DNA from 4 places in the Xanthobacter sp. 91 genome. Region 1 is predicted to be linked to each of the others. Evidence: riboswitches for the same ligand, from Rfam matches in the RefSeq annotation. Region 1 holds a riboswitch; each other region holds the start of a gene.
What was found. A riboswitch is a leader RNA that binds a small molecule or an ion and turns the genes downstream of it on or off. The one in region 1 is predicted to bind cobalamin.

Region 1 (2,195 bases):
AGCCGGGTGGAGTAGGTCCAGTTGTCGTAGGCGTTGGGATTGCGCGGCCAGAAGGGGGGCACGATGTTCTGCGGCGTCACCGGGATCTCGGTGGACGAGAAGTGGGTGACGTTAAACGAATAGGCCAGCTTCTCGGTGGCGCCGGTGAGGCTCGCATACTGGTTGAAGGTGCCGAGCGCGCCGCCCTCCGCATAGGCGGACACCTTGGGCGGCCCCTCGCCCTTCTTGGTGGTGATGGAGATGACGCCGCCGATGGCATCCGAGCCATAGAGGCCGGACTGCGGGCCGCGCAGCACCTCCACCCGCTCGAGATCGGACGCCAGCAACTTGCCGAAATCGAACGCGCCGTTGGTGGCGGCGGGATTGCCGGCGTCGATGCCGTCGATCAGCACCTTCACATGGTTGGAATTGGTGCCGCGGATGAACACCGATGTGGTGCCGCCCGGCCCGCCCGTCTGCACCACGTTGAGGCCGGGCAGCGATTGCAGCACGTCCGGCAGGGTGCGCTGCTGGTTGCGGGCGATGTCCTGCTCGGTGACGATGCTGACGGAACTCGCCACCTCGGTCTCGGGCGTGGGAATGCCGGTGGCGCTCACCACGATGGTGGGCAGGTCGCCCGCATTCTGGTCGTCCGCCGTCTGGGCGAGGGCGGGCGCAACACAGGCAAGCGGAACACAGGCGAGCGTGAGCAGGGCCGCGGCCGGCAGTGCGCGGCGGGATCGGGACGGGACGGCGGAAGACATGAAGGCACTCGACGGCACGGGTGGTCCGTCACCGCGAACGAGGCATTCCCGGCCATATCGGGCCCGGAAAAACCGCCATCAGGAGAACCCCGCCCGACGTGCTCGCGCGTGACCACGGCTGACGGCAGGTCTCCTGGCTCGCGGGTCATCGCCTAGACTGCCGCCTTCCCAGGTCTCGCGACCCAGTGGCTGATGGCAGAGGACTCGCCGCTTACAGTTGCGGGGGCAGCCACGGCATTTCCGGTGAGACCGGAGCACCGCGTTCCCTTTTGATCCCTTGCGGGAACCGTCACCGCGACCATAGGCGGCGGCCGCCCCCTGCGTCAACGGCACCTTCGCAGATGCAAAAACCTGAACGCAACTGCGGAAAGACCGCGCCGGGAGGCGTATCGCCCGATCACATCTTGCTCATTGCTTCAACAATGCGTGGTCCGAAATCACCGGCGACCCGCATCGCGAGCGTGCGGCTGCCTGCAAAAACGGCAGCAGCAAAGGCCGCACCCGACATTCCGCTAGGTTATGGTGGCGCGCCCCGCTCAATTCGCTTAAACGATTGAGAGCCGCCCCGCCACCGAGCGGGCGGGTACTACAAAAGTATAATAACCGAATAATCGGGAACACAGGGAGTAGAAGATGCGACTGAGGAGCATGGTCGCGGCTTTGGCCGCAGGCGTTGCCGTTTTCGGGCTTGCCTTTTCCGGTGCAGCTTACGCCGCCGACCCCATCAAAATCGGCCTGACCGGCCCCTTCACCGGCGGCTCGTCCTCCATGGGCGTCAGCATGCGCGACGGCGTGAAGCTCGCGGTGGAAGAGGTCAACAAGGCCGGCGGCGTGCTCGGCCGTCCGTTGCAGCTCATCGAGCGCGATGACGAGGCCAAGAACGAGGTGGGCGTGCAGATCGCCCAGGAGCTGATCAACAAGGAAGGCGTCGTCGCCACCCTCGGCTACATCAACACCGGCGTCGCCCTCGCCTCCCAGCGCTTCTACCAGGAAGCCGAGATCCCGGTGATCAACAACGTGGCCACCGGCACCCTGATCTCCAAGCAGTTCGTGCCGCCGGACAACAAGAACAACTACATCTTCCGCACCTCCGCGAACGACGCCATCCAGAGCGCCATGATCGCCGAGGAAGCGGTGAAGCGGCAGGGCTTCAAGAAGCCGGCCATCCTCGCCGACTCGACCAATTACGGCCAGCTCGGCCGCGCCGATCTGGTGAAGGCCCTCGCCACCATGGGCGTGAAGCCGGTCGCCGAAGAGAAGTTCAACATCGGCGATACCGACATGACCGCGCAGCTGCTGCGCGCCAAGGAAGCCGGCGCCGACGTGGTGCTGACCTACGCCATCGGCCCCGAGCTGGCGCAGATCGCCAACGGCATGGCCAAGCTCGGCTGGAAGGTGCCCATGATCGGCTCGTGGACGCTCTCCATGGCCAACTTCATCGACACCGCCGGT
Region 2 (2,195 bases), 3.4 Mb from region 1:
GGCCCGCTGCGCGTCCAGCGCGGCGAGATCAGGGGCGACGCGGCCTTCCGCCAGCGCCGGGCCGTCCACCACCGCGATCACGCCGTCCACCGTCACCCGGCCCTTGATGGCCGGCCACTGGAAGGCCTGCACCAGCGGCTTCGGCAGCGCGAGGCCGGAGGTCTCGATGAGGATATGATCCACCTTCGGCGCGCGGGCGAGGATCTGGTCCAGCGCCGGCACGAAATCATCCGCCACGGTGCAGCACAGGCAGCCGTTGGCCAGTTCCACGATGGAGCCCTCGTCGCAGCTCTCGATGCCGCAGCCCTTCAGGATCTCGCCGTCGATGCCCACGTCGCCAAACTCGTTGACGATCACCGCGAGGCGCTTGCCGCCGGCATTCTCCAGCACATGGCGGATCAGCGTCGTCTTTCCGGCACCGAGGAAGCCGGTGACGATGGTGCAGGGCACGCGGGCGAGGGAGGTCATCGGGTCTCCTTGGGGAAAAGCGGGGGAATGCGCGCGACCATGCCGCGCTTGAGAGCATCCGGCCGGCCGCGCCAGGGCATCAGGCCGTCTGGCGAGCCTGCGAGAAGCGCGGCGCCGGTGAGAAGGTCAGCGGCGCTGTCGGGGGAGAGGTCGCCGAACACATAGGTCCAGCCATCGCGGCGAACCATGGCGGCGGAGAGCGCGCGCTTGCAATTGGCGAGACAGGAAACGCCTTCGACCGCGACGCCTTCCACCGCGACGCCTTCGGGGAGGGATGCGGCGCAGGCGGAGGCGAGGAGGCGGGCGCCGTCACGCTGGGCGTCGGGTGGGGCGTCATTGCCGGGGGCGCGGCAGGTGGTGCAGATGAGGAGGGTGACGGCGGGGGCGGTTTCGCGCGCGGCTTCTGGCGCAGCTTGGGGCGCGCAGCCGGCTTCCGCGCTGTCGCCGCCCGGCTCGGGTGCTGTGCTGTCGGGAATCGCGCCGCGCTCCACCGAAACGTCCACGGGTGCGAGCGCCCGCGCGCACGGGCTCGAAGGGACGCAATACCGGAGCACCCCGCCCGGCGCGGACCTCGTCGAAGGCAGGTCTCCTGGCTCGCGGTTCACCGCCCCCGCCGCCTTCCCGGATTGCTCCAGTGGCGTCTGGCAGGGGCTCACCGCCGACAGTTGCGGGGGCAGCCGCGGCATTGGGGGGTCTCCCCGCACCGCATTCCCTTTTACGCCCGTGTGGGACCACGGGACCTTCGACGCCGCCACTAAAGGCAGTGGCGGGCGGGATTGTCAAATGAGGGCGTAGAACCCCGGACCAGCGACGGCGAAGCCGGAACGCCGAGCCGGGGCCCAGCGCAAGGCACCGCCGCAGGCGCTTCAATATCCGGCGGTCTCGGGCTTTGCCCGCTGCGCGGAGGCTCCTTGCGCTGGCCCCCGGCTCTCCTTCCACTCCGCTGCGCTGCGTTGCAGTCGGCCGGGGCGCCCTACCCCTCGATGCGGTCGAAATCGGCGATGCCGCGGGTGGCGGCGCGGATTTCGTCGAGGAGCTTCAGGCGGTTCTCGCGCAGCGCGGGATCGGCGTCGTTCACCGTCACGGCGTCGAAGAAGGCATCCACCGGCTGGCGCAGGTCCGACAGCGCGGTCATGGCGGCCTCGAAATCCTCGGCCGCGACGGCCCTGGAGACGCGGGCCTTCACGTCCTCGATGGCGGCGGCGAGGTGCTCCTCGGCCGGCTCCTTCAGCAGCGCGGCGGAGGTGGGGCCGGCGAAGGCGCGGCCGTCCTTCTTCTCCTCGATGCGCAGGATGTTCACCGCGCGGCGATAGCCGGCAAGGAGGTTCCTGCCGTCCTCGGTGGCGAGGAAGGCGGCGAGGGCCTCCACGCGGCGGACGACGAGGAGGAGGTCGTCCTGCCCTTCCAGGGCGAAGACGGCATCAACGAGATCGTGACGGACGCCGCGGTCGCGGAGGTAGACTTTCAGGCGGTCGGCGAAGAAGGCGAGGAGGTCGGACGCAATCGATTGGATGCGATTACGATACCGCGGATGTTCCAGGAACTTTGGCGCATCGGGCTCATCTGGATCATCGGGTACCACTCTTCCCGTCAGACGGGTTTCAACTTCGTCTGCCAGGTCAGGGCGTCCTGTCCTTCCAGCAACCTCTTCAGAAAGAGACAAGGTCCGCTCTATCTCAAGCGATTGGAAGCTACTGAAAATGCCGTCTAGGCCGAGGGCCGAATAC
Region 3 (2,195 bases), 4.5 Mb from region 1:
TGATGGCCGCTGCCGCCGCCACCGTGGCCTTGTCGGGCGCTGCCGTGGCGCACGACTACAAGGCCGGCTCGCTGCAGATCGACCATCCCTGGTCGCGGGCGACGCCGGGCGGCGCCAGCGTCGCCGCCGGCTATCTGGTGGTGAAGAACACCGGCGCCGCGCCCGATCGCCTGATCTCCGCCACCGTGCCGTTCGCCGGCCGGGTCGAGATCCACGAGATGGCCATGAAGGACGGCGTCATGGTGATGCGGCCCATCCCGGACGGTCTCACCATCCCGGCCGGCGGCAGCGTCGAGCTGAAGCCGGGCGGCTACCACATCATGTTCATGGACCTGAAGTCCCCGCTCAAGGAAGGCACCTCTGTGGACGGCACGCTGACCTTCGAGAAGGCCGGCAGCGTGCCCGTGAAGTTCCAGGTGGAGGGCCTCGGCGCCTCCGGCAGCGCCCATCCCGGCCACTGAGGCGGGAAACACACGCGCACGACGCGCCGGTCCGGAAGGTACCGGCGCGTTTCGCCTCCGGGATCGCTTGACAGCGCGGAGGTGTTCGGTGCCTGCTGCGCGTGCGAACGGTGCTCCGGTTGCCACGGCATCCGGAGTGAAACGGGAATGGGGTAGGGCCTGAACCTGCGCGGATATCCGCCGGGGTTGGCCCGAAGCCCCAACCGCCCCCGCGACTGTGAGCGGCGAGCGATCTTCCAGTATGCCACTGGCCACAGCCCCTAGGGCCGGCCGGGAAGGCGGGGGTGAGCGTAGACCCGCGAGTCAGGAGACCGGCCGATCGCATGATGACAACCCTCGGGCCGTCGGGTGAGACGGCAACGGAGACCAGCATGCATATCGAACCCGGACTCGTGGACGGGGCCAAGATCGGCCTCAGCTATGTCACGGCGGCCGCCGCCGGCGGCTATGCCCTGAAGCTTGCCTATGAGGCGGCGCGCGAGCGCGGCGTCCTCTCGCTGGCCGGCCGCACCCTCGCCACCACCGCTCTCGTGTTCAGCTTCTTCGAGGTACTGCCGCACTATCCGGTGGGCGTCTCGGAAGTGCACCTCATTCTCGGCTCGACCCTGTTCCTGATGTTCGGCGCGGCTCCGGCGGCCCTCGGCCTCGCCTTCGGCCTGCTCGTCCAGGGCCTGTTCTTCGCACCGTTCGACCTGCCCCAGTACGGGATGAACGTGACGACCCTGCTGGTGCCGCTGTTCGGCGTCGCCGCCGTCGCGCGCCGCATCGTGGCGCCGGGCACGCCCTATGTGGAACTGAAGTACAGGCAGGCGCTCGCGCTCTCCACCACTTATCAGGCCGGCATCGTCGGCTGGGTGGCGTTCTGGGCCGTCTATGGCCAGGGCTTCGCCTCCGAGAACATCGCCTCGGTGGCGACCTTCGGCGGCGCCTACATGCTCGTCATCATCGTCGAGCCGCTGGTGGACCTTGCGGTGCTCGCGGCCGCGAAGGCGCTGCATGGCGCCTTCAAGGGCGGCAACCCGCTGCTGGAGCGCCGGCTCTACGACGCGGCCTGATCGCGCCCGCAACCCTCGGATAACAGAACGCCGGCGGTGCTCCCGCCGGCGTTCTGCGTTTCAGGGGACTTCGACCTGTGGGGGCAGGGCGGGAGAGGGCAGGGCGGCTGGGGCTTCCGGGTCCGGCACCAGATGGCGGAGCGGATCGAAGCCGCCCACATGGTTCGCCCAGGCAAGGCCGACGGCGAGGCCCTTGGCGCGGGGCAGCACATGGAAGGCGGCCGCCACCGCCACCAGTTCGCTGGCCGCAAGCTCGAGCGCCAGCGGGAGGTCGCTGAGCAGTTCAAGGATGCCGCCCACCAGCGATCCGGCCAGCAGCGCAAGAGGGATTGCGAGGACCGGCACGGCGTTGGTGACGCGGGCATGGCCCAGCGCCTCGCCGCAGTGCGCGCAGGATTCCGAAACCTGCATCCAGCGCCCGAACAGGGCACCTTCGCCGCAGGCCGGGCAACGCCCGGACCAGCCACGCCGCGCCGCCGCCTCGATGGGGCGGGGTGGGTTGAAGCCGTTGGTGTGATAGAGCCGCCGCGGCGCGCGGCGCGCCGGATCGAACGCGGTGCGGGTGACGGTGCCGAATTCCGCCGACATGGCGGCGCGGGCGCGCGCGAGCGCCTCCGAAGACGCGTGAGATTGCGTGTCTGACATGAACGAAAACCCGAAGGGCCGCATGGGCGGCAGG
Region 4 (2,195 bases), 4.5 Mb from region 1:
GCGCCGGTTCGCGCCGCGACTGCCGCGTTGTGCACCTTGGGCGACGTCCGACGCGCTTCAGCTGCCGCAGCGGAGGCATCCAGCGCGTCCTTCACCCGCGCGCTGTCGCCCGAAAGCGCGGCCGAGAGCACGGCAAGCTCGTCCATTTTCTGCAGCGAGAAGGCGAGCCAGGACTTCAGGTCCGGATCGAGATCGGTCTCCTGATCGAGATCCACCGGTACGTGGAGAAGCGAGCATGAGGGAGCAAGCTGCACATGATCGGTGCCGCGCCGGGCGACCACTGCCTTCAGACGCTCCGCGAGCGCGGACAGGTTGGCACGCCAGATGTTGCGACCATCGATCGCCCCAAGCGACAGCACGAGGCCCGGACGGGCTTTCTCCACCACCGCCTCAAGCTGTTCCGGCGCACGAACCAGGTCCACATGGAGTCCGGCGACCGGAAGGGACAGGGTCGCATCGAGATTGTCGCCGAGCGCGCCGAAATAGGTGGCGAGCATGATCTTGAGTTTGGGCAGAGCGTGCGCGATGGAGGCATAGGCACGCCGCAGGGCGTCACGCGCAGCATTGTCGAGATCGAGCACGAGACAGGGCTCGTCGATCTGCACCCACTCGGCGCCGTTGGCGGACAGGCGGCGGAGCACATCCACATAGACCGGCAGGATGTTGCCGAGGAGGCTCAGGGGATCGAAGCCCGCCTCCTTGCTCTTGCCGAGCTTCAGGAAGGTGACAGGCCCGAGCAGCACCGGCCGGGTTTCATAGCCGAGGGCTTTGGCCTCGCGATACTCGTCCACCGCCTTCAGGCTGGCGAGCTGAAAGGTCTGGTTCGGAGCGAATTCCGGCACCATGTAATGATAATTGGTGTCGAACCACTTCGTCATTTCCTGCGCCGGCGCCCCCTGCCCTGCACTTCCGTCCCCGTGATGGGAATGGCCACAGGAGGCCTCGGACGCCGCGCCATCAGCGCCCCGGGCCATGGCGAAATAGACCGAGAGCGGGACTTTTCCACCGCGCCAGCCATAGACTTCCGGAATGGCGCCGACCATCACGCTGGTGTCCAACACCTGATCGTAGAGGGAGAAGTCGTTGGACGGGATCACGGTCACGCCGCGCGCCTTCTGGCGGGCCCAGTTCGCGGCCCGCAGGGCAGCGGAGATGTCCAGCAGCTCCGCGTCGCCGGTCTTCCCGGCCCAATAGCTTTCAAGCGCAGCCTTCAGCTCCCGGCGTGGACCGATGCGGGGAGTCCCGAGCGTGGCCACGGGAATGGCGGGGGGTGGTGTGGTGATCGTCGTCACGGCTCTTCAACCCTTCCGTTGAATGGGCGAAGGCCATGGCAGCCGCGACAGGGCGCGGTGGGCGCGAGCCAACCGAGACCCAAGCGCACCACCAGGACACCCCGCCCGAGTACGTATGTTGTCGGGGCAGGTCTCCTGGCTCACGGGTCTCGGCCGGTCGTCCGTCTTCCCAGGATTGCTCCCAGTGACATGAATGGACGTCAGCTCGCCGCTTACAGTTGCGGGGGCAGCGCCGGCATTAAACCGGCTTCCCTCTTAGCTCCGGTGCCACAAACGGCCCAGAGAACCACGACGCCGTCTACGTACGCGCCAAACGCCAGTGCGTCAACGGCATATAAGGACATCTTTATATCGGAAAATGGTGATCGAATGCTGTGTGGACATCGGTCTCGGCTGGGGGTTCGCCTGGATGCTGGCGATATTTGCAAATGGAAACATAGGGAACTGAATTGTGCGGTCGCCATGGTCGGTTTTTTCCCGGCCGCAGGTGGGAAGGCGCCCATCCTTGTACCAACGAATGCGCTCTCTGGGAGTGATGCCAAGAGCCCTGTCAACGGCTTTCGGGGTAAGCGGGGCGAACAGTATCTCGCCGATACGAGTCTCCATCCGCTTGGTAAACGCCTCAAGCCGGCGCTCTCCGGGATCGGGAACCCTGAACGACATCCATCCTTCGCCAACCGCATAATCACCGCCGTCGAGCTTTCGCGCCATAAGCCTCGCGAGGCCTTCCGATGCCCTGATGCGGCGGTCTCGATCGATGGGTGGGAGATCATTCCATGTGAGGCGAACCAACACATGTGCACCCTCATTTTCCGTCGTCATTCTGCCGGGCTGACCCATGTAAAACCTCGACAAAAGCTTGCACGAGACAACAACTTCGCTGTTACGAAAGAAATTTGAGCC

Region 2: another riboswitch for cobalamin. It lies ahead of A37E_RS0116475 (DUF1636 family protein); the one in region 1 lies ahead of A37E_RS0100650 (TonB-dependent receptor).
Region 3: another riboswitch for cobalamin. It lies ahead of A37E_RS0121560 (energy-coupling factor ABC transporter permease); the one in region 1 lies ahead of A37E_RS0100650 (TonB-dependent receptor).
Region 4: another riboswitch for cobalamin. It lies ahead of metE (5-methyltetrahydropteroyltriglutamate--homocysteine S-methyltransferase); the one in region 1 lies ahead of A37E_RS0100650 (TonB-dependent receptor).

Annotation. Positions count from the first base shown of each region.
Region 1 covers NZ_JNIB01000001.1:99,911-102,105, forward strand. The annotation lists gene A37E_RS0100650 (TonB-dependent receptor) at 1-743, opposite strand, end outside; cobalamin riboswitch at 849-1,049, opposite strand; gene A37E_RS0100655 (ABC transporter substrate-binding protein) at 1,377-2,195, shown strand, end outside.
Region 2 covers NZ_JNIB01000001.1:3,507,496-3,509,690, reverse strand. The annotation lists gene cobW (cobalamin biosynthesis protein CobW) at 1-468, opposite strand, end outside; gene A37E_RS0116475 (DUF1636 family protein) at 465-971, opposite strand; cobalamin riboswitch at 1,030-1,227, opposite strand; gene glyS (glycine--tRNA ligase subunit beta) at 1,442-2,195, opposite strand, start outside.
Region 3 covers NZ_JNIB01000001.1:4,628,305-4,630,499, forward strand. The annotation lists gene A37E_RS0121555 (copper chaperone PCu(A)C) at 1-461, shown strand, start outside; cobalamin riboswitch at 553-796, shown strand; gene A37E_RS0121560 (energy-coupling factor ABC transporter permease) at 833-1,516, shown strand; gene A37E_RS26155 (DUF983 domain-containing protein) at 1,577-2,161, opposite strand.
Region 4 covers NZ_JNIB01000001.1:4,591,141-4,593,335, reverse strand. The annotation lists partial or broken gene metE (5-methyltetrahydropteroyltriglutamate--homocysteine S-methyltransferase) at 1-1,283, opposite strand, end outside; cobalamin riboswitch at 1,400-1,598, opposite strand; gene A37E_RS27095 (hypothetical protein) at 1,617-2,132, opposite strand.